Regions from separate parts of the Rhizobium arsenicireducens genome, predicted to be linked through region 1. Evidence: predicted binding sites of a transcription regulator. Region 1 holds the regulator's gene; the other holds the start of a gene.

Evidence for each region. The regulator PhoB, encoded in region 1, activates phosphate uptake and scavenging genes when phosphate is short. The targets are predictions, from matches to a motif close to TGTCATNNANCTGTCAT.
Region 2: ACWPVA_RS12305 (PhoX family protein) is a predicted target of PhoB. The motif match lies at 2,997-3,013, and genes of this name have one in related genera.

What each region holds. Positions count from the first base shown of each region.
Region 1 is NZ_CAXHYK020000001.1:2,829,278-2,838,403, forward strand. It holds gene ACWPVA_RS14080 (2'-deoxycytidine 5'-triphosphate deaminase) at 1-851, opposite strand, end outside; SAM riboswitch at 926-1,004, shown strand; gene ACWPVA_RS14085 (O-succinylhomoserine sulfhydrylase) at 1,053-2,237, shown strand; gene apaG (Co2+/Mg2+ efflux protein ApaG) at 2,442-2,834, shown strand; gene ACWPVA_RS14095 (Hsp33 family molecular chaperone) at 2,888-3,877, opposite strand; gene argF (ornithine carbamoyltransferase) at 4,030-4,947, opposite strand; gene ACWPVA_RS14105 (acetylornithine transaminase) at 4,963-6,165, opposite strand; gene ACWPVA_RS14110 (GcrA family cell cycle regulator) at 6,601-7,137, shown strand; gene phoB (phosphate regulon transcriptional regulator PhoB) at 7,219-7,902, opposite strand; gene phoU (phosphate signaling complex protein PhoU) at 7,934-8,647, opposite strand; gene pstB (phosphate ABC transporter ATP-binding protein PstB) at 8,694-9,126, opposite strand, start outside.
Region 2 is NZ_CAXHYK020000001.1:2,451,217-2,460,342, forward strand. It holds gene ACWPVA_RS12295 (crotonase/enoyl-CoA hydratase family protein) at 1-655, opposite strand, end outside; gene ACWPVA_RS12300 (acyl-CoA dehydrogenase) at 829-2,607, opposite strand; gene ACWPVA_RS12305 (PhoX family protein) at 3,065-4,990, shown strand; gene ACWPVA_RS12310 (BA14K family protein) at 5,109-5,528, opposite strand; gene ACWPVA_RS12315 (DUF6656 family protein) at 5,929-6,534, shown strand; gene ACWPVA_RS12320 (GGDEF domain-containing protein) at 6,624-7,691, opposite strand; gene ACWPVA_RS12325 (L-threonylcarbamoyladenylate synthase) at 7,929-8,909, shown strand; gene ACWPVA_RS12330 (FAD-binding oxidoreductase) at 8,919-9,126, shown strand, end outside.

The sequences.
Region 1 (9,126 bases):
AATTCGCCGACCAGCGGATCATAGGGCGTCATTTCCGCCGCATAGAGCGGCGGCACGTGCACAGCCTCGTTGGAGACGAGGATGTAGAACTCGTCCGGATCGAGGATCAGTTCGTCGGCACCGCGGCTGTAGAGCGGCTCCCAGAAGTCGAGCACGTCGTGCGCGGCCTTCTTGTCGACGTCGATCACGCCGGTATGGTGCTTGCCGCGATAGCCGATCAGGCCGTCATCGCCGGTGCCTTTCAGGTCGATCGACAGCGCGATGCCGCCGCCCGAGACGTTCGGCGCTTCGCTAGCAACCAGCGTCTCTGTCGCATGCAGGTCGAGCAGTTCACGCTCGCCGAGCAAGGCCTGGCCGACGCGGAAGCGGATCTGCGACAGGCGCGAGCCGCGCCGCACGATGACCGGGAAGGTGCGCGGGGAGATCTCCAGATAGAGCGGCCCCTTGTAGCCGGCCGGGATCTTGTCGAATTCCTGGGCATAATCGACCATGACCCGGGTAAAAATGTCGAGGCGGCCGGTCGAGCTCTTCGGATTGGCGGATGCCGACATTTCCGCCGGCAGATCGAGGCTTTCCATCAACGGAACGATATAGACGCATCCGGTCTCGAGCACGGCGCCGTTTTCCAGGTCGATCTCGTGCAGGGTCAGCCGCTCGAGCTTGTCGGCAACCGTGTGGGCGCGGCCGGGCATAAAGCTCGCGCGCACGCGCAACGCCTTCGCGCCAAGGCGGAGGTCGAGGCTGGCCGGCTGGATCTGATCATGGTCGAGCATCTTCTCGCTCATTAGCCGGCCTTCGCCGAAGAGCGTGCCGATGGCACTGTCCGAGAGAATGCCCGTGGTCCTGGTCATCTTGTTTCATCCTGTTTGGGCCCGACAAAACCAAAGTCGAGGAATTGACGCAAGTCCGTGTTGGGCGTATGGCAGGCTTATCCCGTGGTGATTTGGCCGGTCGGCTTGCAGCCACGTTAAACAAATGGCTAAAGAGACCGGGTGCTAGAAACCGGTCCGATTTCGCGACCGGTTTTTTTGTATGCGAGAGGCTTAAGTGGCATGAGCAAGAACTGGCGTCCGGCAACCCAACTGGTCCATGGCGGAACCCTGCGTTCGCCCTACGGTGAAACGTCCGAGGCAATCTTCCTGACCCAGGGTTTCGTCTATGAGACCTCGGAAGCGGCAGAAGCGCGCTTCAAGGGTGAGACGGACGGCTATATCTACGCTCGCTACGGCAGCCCGACCAATGACATGTTCGAAAAGCGCATGTGCCTGCTCGAAGGCGCCGAAGACGCCCGCGCCATGGCCTCGGGCATGGCCGCCGTCGCGGCCGCCGTGCTGTGCCAGGTGAAGGCCGGCGACCATATCGTCGCGGCGCGCGCCCTGTTCGGTTCGTGCCGCTATGTCGTCGAGACGCTGGCGCCGCGCTACGGCGTCGAGTGTACGCTGGTCGACGGCCGGGATCTGAAGAACTGGGAAGCGGCGATCCGGCCGAACACCAAGGTAATGTTCCTCGAAAGCCCGACCAATCCGACGCTCGAAGTCGTCGACATCGCCGGCGTCGCCAAGCTCGCCGACCAGGTCGGCGCCACGCTGATCGTCGACAATGTCTTTGCCACCCCCCTCTTCCAGAAGCCGCTCGAACTCGGCGCCCATGTGGTGGTCTATTCGGCAACCAAGCATATCGACGGTCAGGGCCGCTGCCTCGGCGGCGTCGTGCTCTCGTCGAAGGACTGGATCACCGAGAACCTGCAGGACTATTTCCGCCATACCGGTCCGGCCATGTCGCCGTTCAACGCCTGGACGCTGCTGAAGGGCGTCGAGACCCTGCCGCTGCGCGTCAAGCAGCAGACGGCCAATGCCGCAGCGATCGCCGACTTCCTGGCCGAGCAGCCGCAGGTCGCCAAGGTGATCTATCCCGGTCGCGCCGACCATCCGCAGGCCGACATCGTCGCCAAGCAGATGACCGGCGGTTCGACGCTCGTCGCCTTCGAGATGAAGGGCGGCAAGGACGCGGCCTTCAAGCTGCAGAACGCGCTGGAGATCGTCAAGATTTCCAACAATCTCGGCGATGCCAAGAGCCTGATTACCCATCCGGCCACGACGACGCACAAGAACCTGACGGACGAGGCACGGGCCGAACTCGGCATGTCCGGCGGCACGGTACGTCTTTCCTGCGGCATCGAGGATACGCAGGACCTGCTTGAGGATTTTGCCCGCGCCATGGCAAGCGTCGGCGCCTGAGCGCCGTTCCTGGCCTGCAATGACCTAGAAAAGTCCGGGCACGCGGCTTGCGCGCTCGGACCGAGGTCCTTAACCCCAACGGTTAGCATTAACAACAAAATGTGCGCGACGCCGGACGCTTTGGCAGGCCGGCGCGCTTGTATTTTTTCCTCATCACGCCATGCTGTAAGCTATGTTTAGTGATGCTTTGAAAAGGTCCAGTGCATGTACCGCGCCGTGACACGCGACATCGAGGTCAGTGTCGAACCCTATTACCTGGAGGAGCAATCCGATCCGGAAGACAGCCGCTATGTCTGGGGCTATCGCATCGTGATCGCGAACCACTCCGCGGCATCCGTTCGCCTCATGCACCGCTACTGGAACATCACCGACCAGAACGGCCAGGTCGACGAAGTGCACGGGCCGGGCGTTATCGGCGAGCAACCGCGCCTGAGACCCGGCGATACCTATGAATATTCCTCGGGCTGCCCGCTCGACACGCCGTCTGGTATGATGTTCGGGCATTACCAGATGGAATCCGATGACGGCGAGATCTTCGACGTCGCCATACCGGCCTTTTCGCTCGATGCACCGGGAATGCTGCGCGTGCTGAACTGACAACGGCAGGGCCTTCGCCCTGCCGTCACCCTATTTCACATTCTCGCCCTTGCTCAGGCGTTCACGACTTCCGCCGCCTCGTAGCGATAGGTGGTCGAGCAGAACTCGCAGGTCACCGTAATGGCGCCATCCGTCTGGCTGGCATCGATCTCTTCCTGAGAGAAGCTCGACAGCACGCCCTTGATCTTTTCGCGCGAGCAACTGCAGCGATCGTAGACGGCGTGAGGCTCGTAGACCCGAACGCCGCGCTCGTGGAACAGACGGTAAAGCAGCCGTTCCGCGCCGATTTGCGGATCGGTCAGCTCGTCGGCGTCGATCGTGTCGACCAGCATGCGCGCTTCCGCCCAGGCATCGTCGTCCGAGTGCGGTCTCTCTCCATTGTCGCCATCGCCGCCATGCAGGTCGGAATGGCGTATGCGCTCCGGTGCCTCGGGCAGGAACTGCGCGATCAGCCCGCCGGCCCGCCAGGTGCGGCGCGGCCGACCTTCCTCGTCGCGATCGAAGAACTCGGCGGCACCGAGGCGAACCCGCGTCGGGATCTGCTCCGACTGGCGGAAATAGACCCCGGCGATGTCCTCGAGCGAGGCGCCGTCGAGCGGCACGATGCCCTGATAGGGCTGCATGAAATTGCCCTGGTCGATGGTGAGCGCCAGCACGCCCGCACCCAGTAGCTGTTCAGGCGAGGTGAGACCGGCAGCGACCGCTTCCGCCAACCGCTCCTCGTCGAAGCGGGCATAGGCTCGGACGTTTTCCGGCGAGGCGAAGTCGGCGACCAGCAGGTCGACCGGACCGTCGCTCTTGGTCTGCACGGTGAACTTGCCCTCGAATTTCAGCGAGGTGCCTATCAGCACCGTCAGCACGATCGCCTCGGCCAGCAGCCGGGCTACCGGCTCGGGATAGTCGTGGCGCGCGAGAATGGTATTCAGCAAGGGACCGATCTGCACGGCGCGACCGCGCACGTCGAGCCCCTCCACCTGGAAGGGCACAACCCGGTCATCACCGGCGAAACCGAATTCGCCAAGCTCGGCAGGCCTGTTCGTCATCATTTCACTCCTGGCGCCTTGGCGCTCGAACATAGCGAGGCGCAAGGCCTCTTTTTCAACGGCACACATGGGAACCGGACGGAAAAAGATCAAGCGTGGCAAGAGGACAGGCCTCGCCGCGCAATCCGTCCCCCTTTTTGCGCCGGCGTTGATCAGATAGCGCCGAGGCACCACGCCAGGATGGACTTCTGGGCATGCAGACGGTTTTCCGCCTCGTCGAACACGACCGACTGAGGGCCGTCGATCACCTCGTCGGTCACCTCCTCGCCGCGGTGGGCGGGCAGGCAGTGCATGAACAGCGCGTCCGGGGCCGCCTGCTTCATCAGCGCCGCATTGACCTGGAACGGCTGAAAGACATTGTGGCCGCGCGCCTTGTGTTCCTGGTTCATCGAGATCCAAGTATCGGTGACCACGGCATCCGCACCGGCAACGGCGCGCTCCGCGTCATGGCACAGCATGATCTCGCCGCCATTGTTGCGCGCCCAGTTGAGGATCTTGTCGTCCGGCTCGGAACCAAGCGGCACGGCCATGTTCATCCGGTAGCCGAAACGGGCCGAGCCCTCGACCAGTGAATGCAGGACATTGTTGCCGTCGCCGGTCCAGGCAACGGTCTTGCCTTTGATCGGGCCGCGATGTTCCTCAAAGGTCATCACGTCGGCCATGATCTGGCAAGGGTGGGTGCTGTCGGTCAGCGCATTGATCACCGGCACCGTGGCGTGCTCGGCCATTTCCAGCAGGCGCGAATGATCGGTGGTGCGGATCATGATCGCGTCGACATAGCGCGACAGGACCTTGGCCGTGTCGCCGATTGTTTCGGCGCGGCCGAGCTGCATTTCGGTGCCAGACAGAAACAGCGTCTCGCCGCCGAGCTGGCGCATGCCCACATCGAAGGAGACGCGGGTGCGGGTCGACGGCTTTTCGAAGATCATCGCCAGCATCTTGCCGGCAAGCGGCTTTTCTGCCGCGCCGGCCTTGGTCGCCTGCTTGCGGGTTTTCGCGTCCTCCAGGATCAGCCGGAGGTCGGGTGCCGTCATGGCGGAGAGATCGAGAAAATGCTTCGGAGATGCCATTCTTGCTTACCTGCCCTAGTTCGATGACGCCGATGCGAGCTTGCTATGCAAATGCTCGGCCGCCTGTTCGATACGCTTCAGCCCCTCCCGCGCCTCGTCGACGGTGACGATGAGCGGAGGCAGAAGGCGAATGACATTGTCGCCCGCGGGAACGCCGAGAACATGTTCCTCGCGCATTGCCATCAGCAGGTCGGTGTTCGCCACCTTGGCCTTGATGCCGAGCATCAAGCCCTCACCCCGGATTTCCTCGATGATGTCGGGATAACGATCCTTGAGCGAGGCGAGACCCTGGCGGAAGATCAGCGCAACGTCGCGTACATGGTCAAGGAAGCCATCGGCCAGCACGACGTCGAGCACGGCATTGCCAACAGCCATGGCGAGCGGATTGCCGCCATAGGTCGAGCCATGGGTACCCGCCTTCATGCCACTGGCCGCTTCTTCCGTCGCAAGGCAGGCGCCGAGCGGGAAACCACCGCCGATGCCCTTGGCGACGGCCATGATGTCCGGCGTGATGCCTGCCCATTCGTAAGCGAACAACTTGCCGGTACGGCCGACGCCGCACTGGACCTCGTCAAGGACAAGCAACAGGCCGTTGTCGTCACAGATCTGGCGCAGCGCCCGCAGGAATTCATTGGAAGCGGCGCGCAAGCCGCCCTCGCCCTGCACCGGCTCGATCAGGATCGCGGCCGTTTCCTCGGTGATCGCCGCCTTGACCGCATCCAGGTCGCCGAACGGGACCTGGTCGAAGCCGGGCGCCTTCGGGCCGAAGCCCTCCAGGTATTTCTCCTGGCCGCCGGCCGCAATGGTGGCGATCGTCCGGCCATGGAAGGCGCCTTCGAAGGTGATGATATGGAAGCGCTCGGGATGGCCCTTGACGAACTGATAGCGGCGCGCCGTCTTGATCGCACATTCGAGCGCCTCGGCGCCCGAATTGGTGAAGAAGACCCGATCGGCAAACGTCGCCTCGGTCAGGCGGCGACCGAGCGTCTCCTGGCCAGGAACGTCATAGAGGTTTGACAGGTGCCAGACCTTGCCGGCCTGCGTCGTCAGTGCCTCGATCAGATGCGGATGGGCATGGCCGAGCGAATTGACCGCGACGCCAGCTGCGAAGTCGAGATAGCGTTCGCCACCCTCGGTCAGGAGCCAAACACCCTCTCCTCGCTCGAACCGCAAGGGCGCGCGCATATAGGTCTGATAGAGGGGCGAGGCTTCGACCATGATAAAACACTCCTTCGGGAGGGCTTGACGGGACTACGGATGCTTCTGATTTCGCGGGCGACCGCGGCCCCAAAAAATCAAAAATGCCGCCTTGCGGCGGCGGGGGCACTATCAGCATTTCGGCCTTGCCTGTCAACGAAACAGCGCGCCGCACCTGAATTTTCGACCGCGCAGGCAAGACGATCGAGACTCGACCAAAAGCACGGACGCGACGCGCCAGGGTAGCAAGTTGGGGAAAACTCCAAAATCAATTCGCGATGATTCGCCCAACTCTTGTCACGGAGTCAGCCCGGCACTAGGTTAACAGTCAATAAAGAAACTGCATGCGGCGGAACCAGTCACCGACAGTATCGAGGCGGGTTTGTTTCGGATCATTCCGAAGCAAGGGTGAACGATTCTGCCATCATGCATCGCGAGCGGCGGAGAGATAACGGCATGAACTGGACGGATGAACGCGTCGAGAAACTGAAGCGCCTTTGGGCCGAAGGCTTGAGCGCGAGCCAGATCGCAGCACAACTAGGCGGCGTCAGCCGCAACGCCGTCATCGGCAAGGTTCACCGGTTGAACCTTCCGGGCCGAGCCAAGGCCGGCGGCAATTCCGCGGCGACGCGGGCCGCAAAGCGCCCGGCATCGGAACCGCGCACGCCGAGCTATGCTTCGCGCGTCACGACCCGCACGGTCACCCGCGCCGCTGGCGCCAACATGCTCAAGGAAGAGGTCGAGATCGACGGCGTCGAAGAGATCAAAATCTCCCCGGCCGGCAATGTCATCCTGCCGATCTCGCGCAAACTGGTACTGACTGAACTCACCGAGCGCACCTGCAAATGGCCGATCGGTGACCCGATGAAGGACGATTTCCACTTCTGCGGCTGCGAATCCGCCGACGCCTCGCCCTATTGCAGCTACCACGCCAAAATGGCTTACCAGCCGGTTGGCGAGCGTCGCAAGGCAGCCAATTCGGCAGCGCGCTGAGCGCTGTCTCTCCCCGCATCGAAACGCAAAACGGGCCACAGAGGCCCGTTTTTTGTTTGACTGCCAGAAACGGCCCAGCCGTCAGGCTTCCATCGAATAACCGGCGCCGCGGACCGTACGAATGACGTCCTGCGAATTGGCAAAATTGAGCGCTTTGCGCAGGCGCCCTACGTGTACGTCGACGGTGCGCTCATCGACATAGATGTCGTGCCCCCAAACCCCGTCCAGCAATTGCGAACGCGAGAAGACGCGGCCGGGCGATGCCATCAGGAACTCCAGCAAGCGGAATTCTGTTGGACCGAGTCGCACTTCCCGGCTCTTGCGGTGGACGCGATGCGTTTCGCGGTCGAGTTCGATGTCGCCGCAACGGAGCACGCTGGACAAGACTTCCGGACGGGCGCGCCGCAGCATGGCCCTGACGCGCGCCATCAGTTCCGGTGTCGAAAACGGCTTGACGACATAGTCGTCCGCCCCGGTCGCAAGTCCGCGGACACGCTCGCTCTCTTCGCCACGCGCCGTCAGCATGATGATGGGCAGGCGCTCGGTTTCAGGACGCATGCGCAGACGACGGCAGAGCTCAATTCCGGATACGCCCGGCAGCATCCAGTCGAGGATCAGGAGGTCGGGGACCCGCTCCTGCAGGCGAAGTTCCGCTTCGTCACCCCGTAATATCGTTTCGACCTCGTAGCCCTCCGCCTCGAGATTATAGCGCAGGAGTACGCTCAGGGCTTCCTCGTCCTCGACGACAGCGATCTTTGGCAGCATCGGTATCGATAACCTTTCGAATGCGGTCGGATTACTCGGTGATGGCGCCGACGGAAGAGGTCAAGTCATCCTTCGGGCGCTCGCCTTCGGGCTGGGCACCCGTGGCCATGTAATAGATCGTCTCGGCGATGTTGGTCGCATGGTCGCCGATGCGCTCGATGTTCTTGGCGCAGAAGAGAAGATGGGTGCAACTGGTGATGTTGCGCGGATCTTCCATCATGTAGGTCAGCAGCTCGCGGAACAGCGAGGTGTACATGGCGTCGATTTCCTCGTCCCGGTCGCGGATGGATTTCGCCTTTTCTGCCGACCGGGTGTTGTAGACGTCGAGCACTTCCTTGAGCTGGATAAGGGCCAGTTCGCTCAAGTGCTCGAGACCGCGGGCCAGCTTTCGCGGCACGCCGGTCGTCTGAATGGCCATGACGCGCTTGGCATTGCTCTTGCCGAGGTCGCCGACCCGTTCCAGGTCGTTGGCGATGCGCAGCGCGCCGATGATCTCGCGAAGGTCAGCTGCGACCGGCTGGCGGCGCGCGATGGTGACGATCGCCTTGTCGCCGATCTCCAGCTCGGCGGCATCCATCAGCACGTCGTCGGAAATGACCTTCTGTGCCAGCGCCGCGTCGGAGTTGACCAGCGCACGCACGCTGTCGGCCACCATCTGTTCGGCAAGGCCGCCCATCTCGGTGATGCGGCGCATCAGGTATTTCAGTTCTTCGTCATAGGCCGTGTAGATATGCGATGGCGACATGTTCGTTGTCCTTGAATTTGGTATCCGCCCGGAAGGAAGCGCCGGCTCAGCCGAAACGGCCCATGATGTAGTCCTGGGTACGCTGATCGTCCGGATTGGTGAACATCTTGTCCGTGTCGTTTTCCTCGACCAGCAGGCCAAGGTGGAACATTGCGGTGCGCTGCGACACGCGGGCGGCCTGCTGCATCGAGTGGGTAACGATGACGATGGTAAAGTTGGCGCGCAGTTCGTGGATCAACTCCTCGACCTTGGCGGTCGCGATCGGGTCGAGCGCCGAGCAGGGTTCGTCCATCAGGATCACTTCCGGGCTGACGGCAATCGCGCGGGCAATGCACAGACGCTGCTGCTGGCCACCGGAGAGGCCGGTGCCGGACTCCTGCAAGCGGTCCTTGACCTCGTTCCACAGACCCGCCTTCTGCAGGCTGGTCTCGACGATCTGGTCCATGTCGGCCTTGTTGCGGGCCAGACCATGAATGCGT
Region 2 (9,126 bases), 380 kb from region 1:
CGCGATCGCCGCGAATCAGGTCACGCGCAATGCGCATGGCTTCCGGCGGCTTGGCGGCGAGCGAGGCGGCCAGCTTCAGCGTCTCTGCCTCGACGTCGGCCGGGGCCACGACCTTCCAGATCAGACCGGCTTCCCTCGCCTGCTCGGCGGAGAAGCCCTCGCTGGCGGCGAGCATCGCAAAGGCGCGCTGATGGCCCATCATCTTCGGCGCAAGCAGGCTGGAACCGGCTTCGGGCACGAGCGCCAGATCGACGAAGGGCGTCCTGAACAGGCTGCGATCGGAGGCGATCGTCAGGTCGCAATGCATCTGGATCGTCGTGCCGATGCCGATGGCAAGGCCGTCGACGCCGGAGACGACCGGCTTGGACACGCTCCACAGGGCTTTCAGGAAACCGAAGGCGGCCGGCTCGCCGACGGCGCCCGCCATGGCGAAGGCGAGGAAGTCGGCCATGTCGTTGCCGGCCGAGAAACAGCCCTCGGTGCCGAGAAAGGCGACGGCGTGGATGCCCGCGTCATCCTCCGCCTCGAGCAGACCTTCGGTCATGCGCCCATACATGGCTTGCGTGATGGCGTTCTTCTTTTCCGGACGGTTGAAGCGGATCACCAGCACGCCGGGATAGGCTTGCGGCCGTTCGATCAGGATATGGTCGGTCATGGGTATGTTCCCAGTTGGTGTCGCACTCCCGATGAGGGAGGCCGGTTCAAACGAATTCCCCCTCTGGCCTGCCGGCCATCTCCCCCACAAGGGGGGAGAAAATCCGGGGCGAGCTTTCCGCACCCCTCAAACGGCAGCGGCACTTAAGCCTCTCCCCCTTGTGGGGAGGGGTCTCAAGCGAAAAACACACGCGCCGCCGTCAGGCTCGCCTCGCCGTTGACGACGCGGTCCTTGAGGGCCGCGGTCTCGGCGATGAGGTTCTCGGCGGCGAAGCGGCACAGAGCGATGCGGTTGTCGCGGCCGTGGTCCTCGTCGGCGAGCGCACCCTTGGCGAGATAGGTTCCGGTCAGCGCCAGGCCGAACAGACGCTGGTAAGGGGTGGCGCCGGCCAGAGCCGCGGCGGCATTGCCTTCAGCCAGGCGGGCGAGCAGCCATTCCGTGGTGTCCTCGAGATCGGCGAGGCTCGCATCGAGGCGGTCGGCGGTGGTGCCGAAGCCTTCGAGGTTGGAGGCGCGCACTGCCTGGGCGATCTCCTTCAGCTCGGCGATGAAACCGCGCACCTGGGCGCCCTCCGACAGGGGAAGCTTGCGGGTGACGAGGTCGGCGGCCTGGATGCCGTTGGTGCCTTCATAGATCGGGGCGATGCGGGCGTCGCGCAGGTAACGGGCGGCACCCGTCTCCTCGATGAAGCCCATGCCGCCATGCACCTGGATGCCCATGGACGCGACGTCGACGCCGGCATCGGTGGCGAAGGACTTGGCGATCGGGGTCAGAAGCGCGCCGCGCTCGGCCCACCTCTTCGCGTCCGCGCCGACCGTGTGGTGCGACATGTCAATGGCATGGGCGCAGGAATAGCAGATGGCGCGCGAGCCTTGGGTCAGCGCCTTCATGGTGATCAGCGTGCGGGCAACGTCCGGATGCTCGATGATCGGGCTCATGCCGGCCCCGGTCCAGCCGGGCGCCTTGCCCTGGGTGCGTTCCCTGGCATATTCGACCGCCTTCTGGGTGGCGGCTTCGCAGATCGCCACGCCCTGCATGCCGACCGCGAGGCGGGCATTGTTCATCATCGTGAACATGCAGGCGAGGCCCTTGTTCTCCTCGCCGATCAGGTATCCAATGGCGCCCGGTTCATCGCCGAACTTGCCGTCGCCATAGATCATCGTGCAGGTCGGCGAGCCGTGGATGCCGAGCTTGTGCTCGAGCGAATGGCAATGCAGGTCGTTGCGGGCGCCGATCGAGCCGTCGTCGTTCACCAGGAACTTGGGCACGAGGAAGAGCGAGATGCCGCGCGTGCCGGCCGGCGCGTCGGGCAGACGGGCAAGAACCAGGTGGACGATGTTTTCGGTGATCTCGTGCTCGCCCCAGGTGATGAAGATCTTCTGGCCGAAGATGCGGTAGCTGCCGTCGTCGCGGCGCTCGGCGCGCGACTTCATCACGCCGAGGTCGGAGCCGGCATGCGGCTCGGTCAGGTTCATCGACGCGGTCCACTCGCCGGACACCATCTTGTGCAGGAACTTTTCCTTGAGCGCGGCGCTGCCGTGCGTGGCCAGGGCTTCCGAGGCGCCCATGGTGAGCGTCGGGCCGAGCGCGAAGGCCATGGAGCCGGAATTCCACATTTCCAGTGCTGCCACGTTGAGCATGTGCGGCAGGGCCTGCCCGCCGAATTCCTCAGGCGCGACAAGCGCGTTCCAGCCGCCTTCGGCCCAGTGGCGATAAAGGTCGGCCCAGCCGTCCGGCACGAGAACCTTGCCATCGACCATGCGGGCGCCCTGCTTGTCACCGATCTCGGCGAGCGGCGCCACTTCGTCAGAGGCGAAACGGCCGGCTTCCGCCAGGATGGCATCGACGAGGTCGTCGCTCAGATCGCCGAGCCGGCCCTGTTCGAGCGCTTCGGCCATTCCGGCGACATGCTTGAGGGTAAACGCGATTTCGTCGACCGGCGCCTTGTACATGGGCATGCTCCTCCTGCTTGCGACTGGCGGTTTACCGCACGGCCGGCCTCGCGGCAGCGGCGGAAACGTGTCGATTTGGCTAATTGATTTTTACGTAAACGTCAAACCGTTTTGCGCGGAAGAACGCCGCCCGCAGTGTTTGGAGCGCTTCTGCGAAGCTAGGGCGAGCAACAGACTTGGCAATGGCAGATACAATCAAATCCGGACATTTTCGAACCACTGGGCCTTTCGTATGTCCTCGGCCGCGCAGACGCAGAAGGGCAGTTCGTGGACGCCCGGCGGATCGCTCACCGCTGTCATCACGGCCGCATCCGGCCTCCCCCATCGACCGACGCCTTCGTCGTCACCCGCGTGCAGCCAGACTGCTTTGCTGTGTGAATGGCGCAGTTCGTCACAGGACTGTCGTGCAGTCCGTTTAACCGGAGGTTGGAATCTTTCCCCAACCAAGGAGCGAGCCATGAGCGATGTGAACAAGAATGACCTGTCCTGGGACGAATGGGACGAACTGCAAAACCCACCTCCGGCGGAAACCGATTTCGACCGTATCGTTGAAGCAGCCCTTTCACGCCGTGGCTTCCTCGGCGGCGTTCTGGCCTTCGGCTCGGCTGCCGCTGCCCTTGGCACACTCGGCACCGCCGCCAACCTGATGTCCTCGACCTCGGTCCAGGCACAGGAAGCCGCCGCCTCGCGCTTCGCCTTCAAGCCGATCCCGATCGCAACCGACGCCACCGTGCATGTCCCGGAAGGCTATGTCTGGAAGCCGCTGGCCAAATGGGGTCAGCCGCTGTTTTCCAACGTCCCGGATGTCGATGCGGCCAAGGGCGTCAGCCTCGAGAATTCTGACAAGGTCTTCGGTGAAAACACCGACGGCATGGAACTGTTCCTCGTCGGCGACCGTCAGGTGATCGCCGTCAACCACGAATACGTCAATCCCGAGATCAACCTGCCGCACACCGAAAAGGGCGTTCCGGCCAGCGCCGACGACGTCAAGATCCTGCAGAACCTGCAGGGCGTCACGGTCATGGAAGTGGCGGAAGGGGAAAACGGCTGGGACATCGTGCTCGACAGCCCGTTCAACCGCCGCATCCACCACAATACGCCGATGAAGCTGTCCGGTCCGGCCGCCGGCTCCGATCTCGTCAAGACGGAAGCCGACCCGAACGGCACCGACTGTCTCGGGACCTTCAACAACTGCGGCGCAGGCAAGACGCCGTGGGGCACCTATCTCACCTGCGAAGAGAACTTCAACGGCTATTTCGGCACGACCGACGCCACCTTCAAGCTGCCCGACGACTACAAGCGCTACGGCATCGCCGCCGAGACCCGCTATGCCTATGAAAAGTTCGATGAGCGCTTTGACGTCGCGAAGAACCCGAACGAACCGCGCCGTGCCGGCTATGTCGTCGAAATCGATCCGTCAGATGCCTCCTCGACCCCGGTCAAGCGCACCGCGCTCGGCCGCATCAAGCATGAAAACGCCGCTGTCGTGATCGCACGCGACGGTCGCGTGGTCGTCTACATGGGCGACGACGAGCGGGGCGAGTTCCTCTACAAGTTCGTCTCGAGCGGCATCTATGTGCCGGGCGGCGACACGTCCAAGCTGCTCGATGAAGGCACGCTCTTCGTCGCCAAGTTCGCCGAGGACGGCATGGGCGAATGGTTCGCGCTGACGCCCGAATCGACCGGCATGAAGATGGATGAAATCTGCGTCTTCACCCGCCAGGCGGCCTCCAAGGTCGGCGCCACCACCATGGACCGCCCGGAATGGGTCGCGATCAACCCGGTCGCCATCGAAGCCTATTGCGCGCTGACCAACAACAGCCGCCGCGGCGAAGTCAAGGACGGCAAGCTGCGCGCCAATGCCGGCGGCGACCCCATGGCGGTCGATGCGGTCAATCCGCGCGAGAAAAATGAATATGGTCAGATCGTCCGCTGGTATCCGGAGAACGACGACCATGCCGATGCCAAGTTCAAGTGGGACCTGTTCTGCATGGCTGGCAATCCGGACGTGCACAAGGACGACGCCTATGCCGGCTCGTCCAACATCAACTCCGGCAACATGTTCAATTCGCCCGACGGCATGATGTTCAACTCAACCGGCCTGTTATGGATCCAGACCGACGGGGAGGACAGCAATGAGGGCGAGTTCGCCGGCCAGGGCAACAACCAGATGCTCGCCGGCGATCCGGCGACAGGGCGCATCGAGCGCTTCCTCACCGGCCCGAAGGGCTCGGAAGTCACCGGCATGACCTGGTCGGCCGACAAGCGTACGATGTTCGTCGGCATCCAGCACCCCGATGCTCCGTTCCCGGACGGTGAAGGCAAGCTGCCGCGCTCGACGGTCGTCGCTATCAAGCGTGAGGACAACGCACTGATCGGTTGATCCCGGTCGCAGGCATGTCGAAAGGCGCGTCGAGACGGGCGCGCCTTTCGACCCAAAAAAATACGAATACCCGGTCAAGGACCGGGCATTCGTGCATCTCTGAACTAGGCTCTAAGGCTTAGTAGTAAGGCGAATAGCAACGCTTGCGAGGACCGTTATACGGCTGGAACGTGTTGCTACGAGCATCGTAGGACCGATAGCGGTTGGCACACCACTGATAGTGCTTCGGATTGATGCCGCCCGCGCGCGGGGCACTCGGTGCTGAAAGGGCGCCGCCAATGATGGCACCCGCGGCAAAGGCCCCCAGCGGGAACCAGTAGCCATTGTGATAGCGATAGCCCGGGCGATAGCTACGATAACCGCGGTAGCCGCGGTAGTAGTAGGGCGGGCGACGGCGGTATTCGACATTGGTGGCGTCGGTCGGCGCCTTCACGACCGGAGCCGGAAGGGGCATGGCTGCCTGGCTAGGTACGTAGCTCGTCATGACGACTGCGGAGGCCAGCACGACGGCGGCCCAGCGCTTCATCTTGTTTTTCATCTCAGTTCTCCATCCCTGCGTTTTCTCGTGCATGCACTTAGCTGAAATGCGCTTCCGGACCGACCAAGAGGCCGGAAAAATGATGATAGTCGAAAACTGTTGGCGACAATAGAAGAATCTGTTTGAGCAGACGATAGCGGGCCGTCCGGTCCCACGATCGGTGGCTGAACGCAATCGGGTTCGGTCGGTTGCGCTTTGCGCCTGCCTGGCTGATAGGCGAACGGGCCCGAAACTGCGGACCGCCTCGGGACATGAATACCCGATCCGGCGGCCGCGATGACGGCGGCAATCCGAGGTGCGACTGGCGCAAGCTTCGCGAAACCGAAGGCCGTCAGGATGCATCGTCGTCAATCTCGGTGCCGTGTTTTCGGCGCATCGGCCTTAGGATCAGAGCCATTCCATGCAGAAGCTGAGATATTTCGCTGCTCCAAAGCCTGCAGCCGGGTCCGGTCTGCCGACCAAGGCGGTACACACCGAGTTCCTGCGCACCGGACGCATCTCTCGCCATCGGGAAGACTGGCTGCCGGAGGAAAAACGCTATCTCACCTATGAGGAAGTGGCGCAGCGCACCGCGCGCAAGCTGGAGGCGGCCGGAGAGACGACCCACAAGCGCATCAACAGCTTCCACCGCTCGATCCAGTTTCCCAAGTTTGTCTTCCAGAAAACGCTCGAGAACAGCCCGCATCTCGGCTATTGCCACGTGACGGCGGCGAAAACGAACTTCGCCAAATATGCCGACGTCAAATGGGCGTTCTATATCGCCAATTTCTTCGCCGAGGTGGGCGGTACCGATCAGTTCTTCCAACATATCCGGCCGAACTATGCGCGCATGTATTTCGCCGTCGCGATCCATCCGGACAAGGAAACACGGTCGATGACGATCGACCGCTCAATTCGGGAAAACGGCCTGTTGTTTCGCACGCACGATCCGAAGGAGGCGCTGAAAAATGTGCTGATGCTCGGAGCCCGCGACGAAGAATTGCGCAAGATCATCGCCAGGCTTTGAATTGAACGCGTCCGTGTGGCGGCGCGCCCTTTCGCTGTCGGGTTCGACAGATCCGCGAGCCTGCAGGCAACAAAACCCCCGTCCGAACCTCAGAACCCGCCGACCGGCTGTTTCTTGTAGATCAGCCAATCTTTCGGCACGTAATCGTTGGCGCCGTAGATGGTGACGGTATTGCCGCCGGCCGCCTTGGAGGCGGTGAGCGCCTTTTCGGCGAAATTGGTGAAGTCGAAGGCATTCGGTGCTTGCTCCGAGAAGCAGATGCCGAAGGACATCGGCACCTGGCCGAGCGCACGGCCATTGCCGGAGTTGACCACCGTGGTGTTGAGCTTGGAGCGGACCAGATCGACGATGCGGTTCACCTCTTCCTGCTCGGACGTATAGAGCAGCATGCCGAAGCGTCCGCCGTCGAAGCGGCAGGCAAGGTCCTCGGCGCTGGCGACCGCTTCCACGACCTTGGCGACCTGCTTGAGGAAGCGCTCCGAGACAGCCGGTCCCATCAGTTCCGAGAGCCTTGCGAATTCGTCGATCTCGCCGATCACCATGCCGCAGAGAAGCGGCATTTCCGCATTGGCATAGACTTTGGCGAGCGCCCTGTTGAACGCCCGGCGGCTGGCAAGGCCGGTCAAGGGATCGACCAGCTTCTTCGCCTCGGCATCCTCCGTCTCGCGCTGCAGGTCGGCCAGGGCAACAGTCTTTTCAACCACGGCGCGCACGACATTGCTGTTCTGGTTGGCGCGCTGCTCGGTCGCGGCCTTCAACGCCTTGATCGAATGGCCGAGTTCGACATGGTCGATATCCTCGGTCATGATCGCCTTGGAAGCGTGGCCGATCAGGCGGCCATAATCGGTTAGCGAGACCTTTTCCTGGTTGAGCAAACTGATGAAATTGCTCATTTCGGCGCGCACTTGGCCGTTCTGCCGGCTCAGGATGCCGTCCTCGTGATGGTGCGGCAGGTATTTGCGGCCGAGCGCGTCCAGCGCTTCCTGGGTCTTGTTCTTGCCCAGCGCGATGAATTCGCGGACCAGCTCCGGATTGCTGCCGGCATAGGCCTCGTACACCAGCTCATAATTCCGCGGCAGCCCATCTATGCCCATCTGATGCATGGCAGTAGCAACGCGGAGTGCGATGCTCGAGGCTGGGTTCTTGGCTTGCTGCATGGTCCGGTCCCCGATGAGAGTAGGCGAGAGGCTCAATGTGGCGGGACTATAGGCGCAAGATTTCTTTCTTTCGGTTACGCCGATGGATAAAGTTTTAGCGACTGGCGTATCCCTATGTTTTAAGTAGCTATTTAAGATATTACTGATATTCATGCCAGTCCGCTAAAATGAGGATTTGATCGATCCGGCGCTGTCGCGCTATGGACGGACAAACCGGAAACAGGAAGGCATCAGATCATGGCGCGGATCATCCCGATCGACCCCGACGAAGGCACGGCGATCGATGCGGCGACCGCCGTTCTGTCAAAGGCCTGCCCGGTGGCGATACCGACGGAGACGGTCTACGGCCTGGCCGCCGACGCGACAGATGCCGCCGCGATCGCCCGCATCTACGAAACCAAGGGCCGGCCGCGCTTCAATCCGCTGATCTGCCACATGGCCGACCTCGCAATGGCCGAACGCTACGCGGCATTCGATCCGCTGTCACGCAAGCTCGCCGAGCGCTTCTGGCCCGGTCCGCTGACGCTCGTGCTGCCGCTGAAGGCGGAAAGCACGATCCATCCCTTAGCGACCGCCGGGCTCGACACCGTCGGCATTCGCGTCCCCAAAGGCTTTGCCGGTGCGCTCATCCGCGCCTTCGGCCGGCCGCTCGCGGCGCCGAGCGCCAATTCCTCCGGGCGGATCAGCCCGACCACCGCGCATCACGTCGAGGCAGATCTCGGCGGCCGCATCGACCTCGTCATCGACGGAGGCCCCTGCCCGGTCGGCGTCGAATCGACGATCCTCAAGATCGAGGACGGCCGGATCCGGCTGCTCCGGCCGGGTGGCGTACCGGTCGAGGCGATCGAGGCGGCCACGGGGATTGCCGTCGAGCGGCCCAAAGCGGCCGGGACGGCGGCGATCGAGGCGCCCGGCATGCTGGCTTCGCACTATGCGCCGAATGCCCATGTCCGGCTCGATGCCACAAGCGTTTCGCCCGGCGAGGCGCTGATCCGTTTCGGCAGCCGCCCGGTCGAGGGGATCGACAAGGCCGCAGCCGTGCTCGACCTCAGTGCCTCTGGCAATCTCGCAGAAGCGGCCGCAAACCTGTTCGGCCACCTCAAGCGCGCCGACCAGACCAGTGCGACAGGCATCGCCGTCACGCCCGTCCCCGATCACGGGTTGGGCGAGGCCATCAACGACCGGCTGAAACGCGCCGCCGCCCCCCGCGACGTCTAGGAGAACACAGTGAGCGCAAGCGATAGCCTGCCCGAAACTTTAAGAGCCTTCGTGGCGATCGTCGGCGAGGCGAACGCGCTGACCGTGGCCGCCGACATAGCGCCTTACCTGATCGAGAGCCGGGGTCTCTATCACGGCACCTCGCCGTTAGTGCTGAAGCCCAGTTCAACGCAGGAGGTTTCCGCGATCCTCAAGCTTGCCAGCGAAACGGGCACGC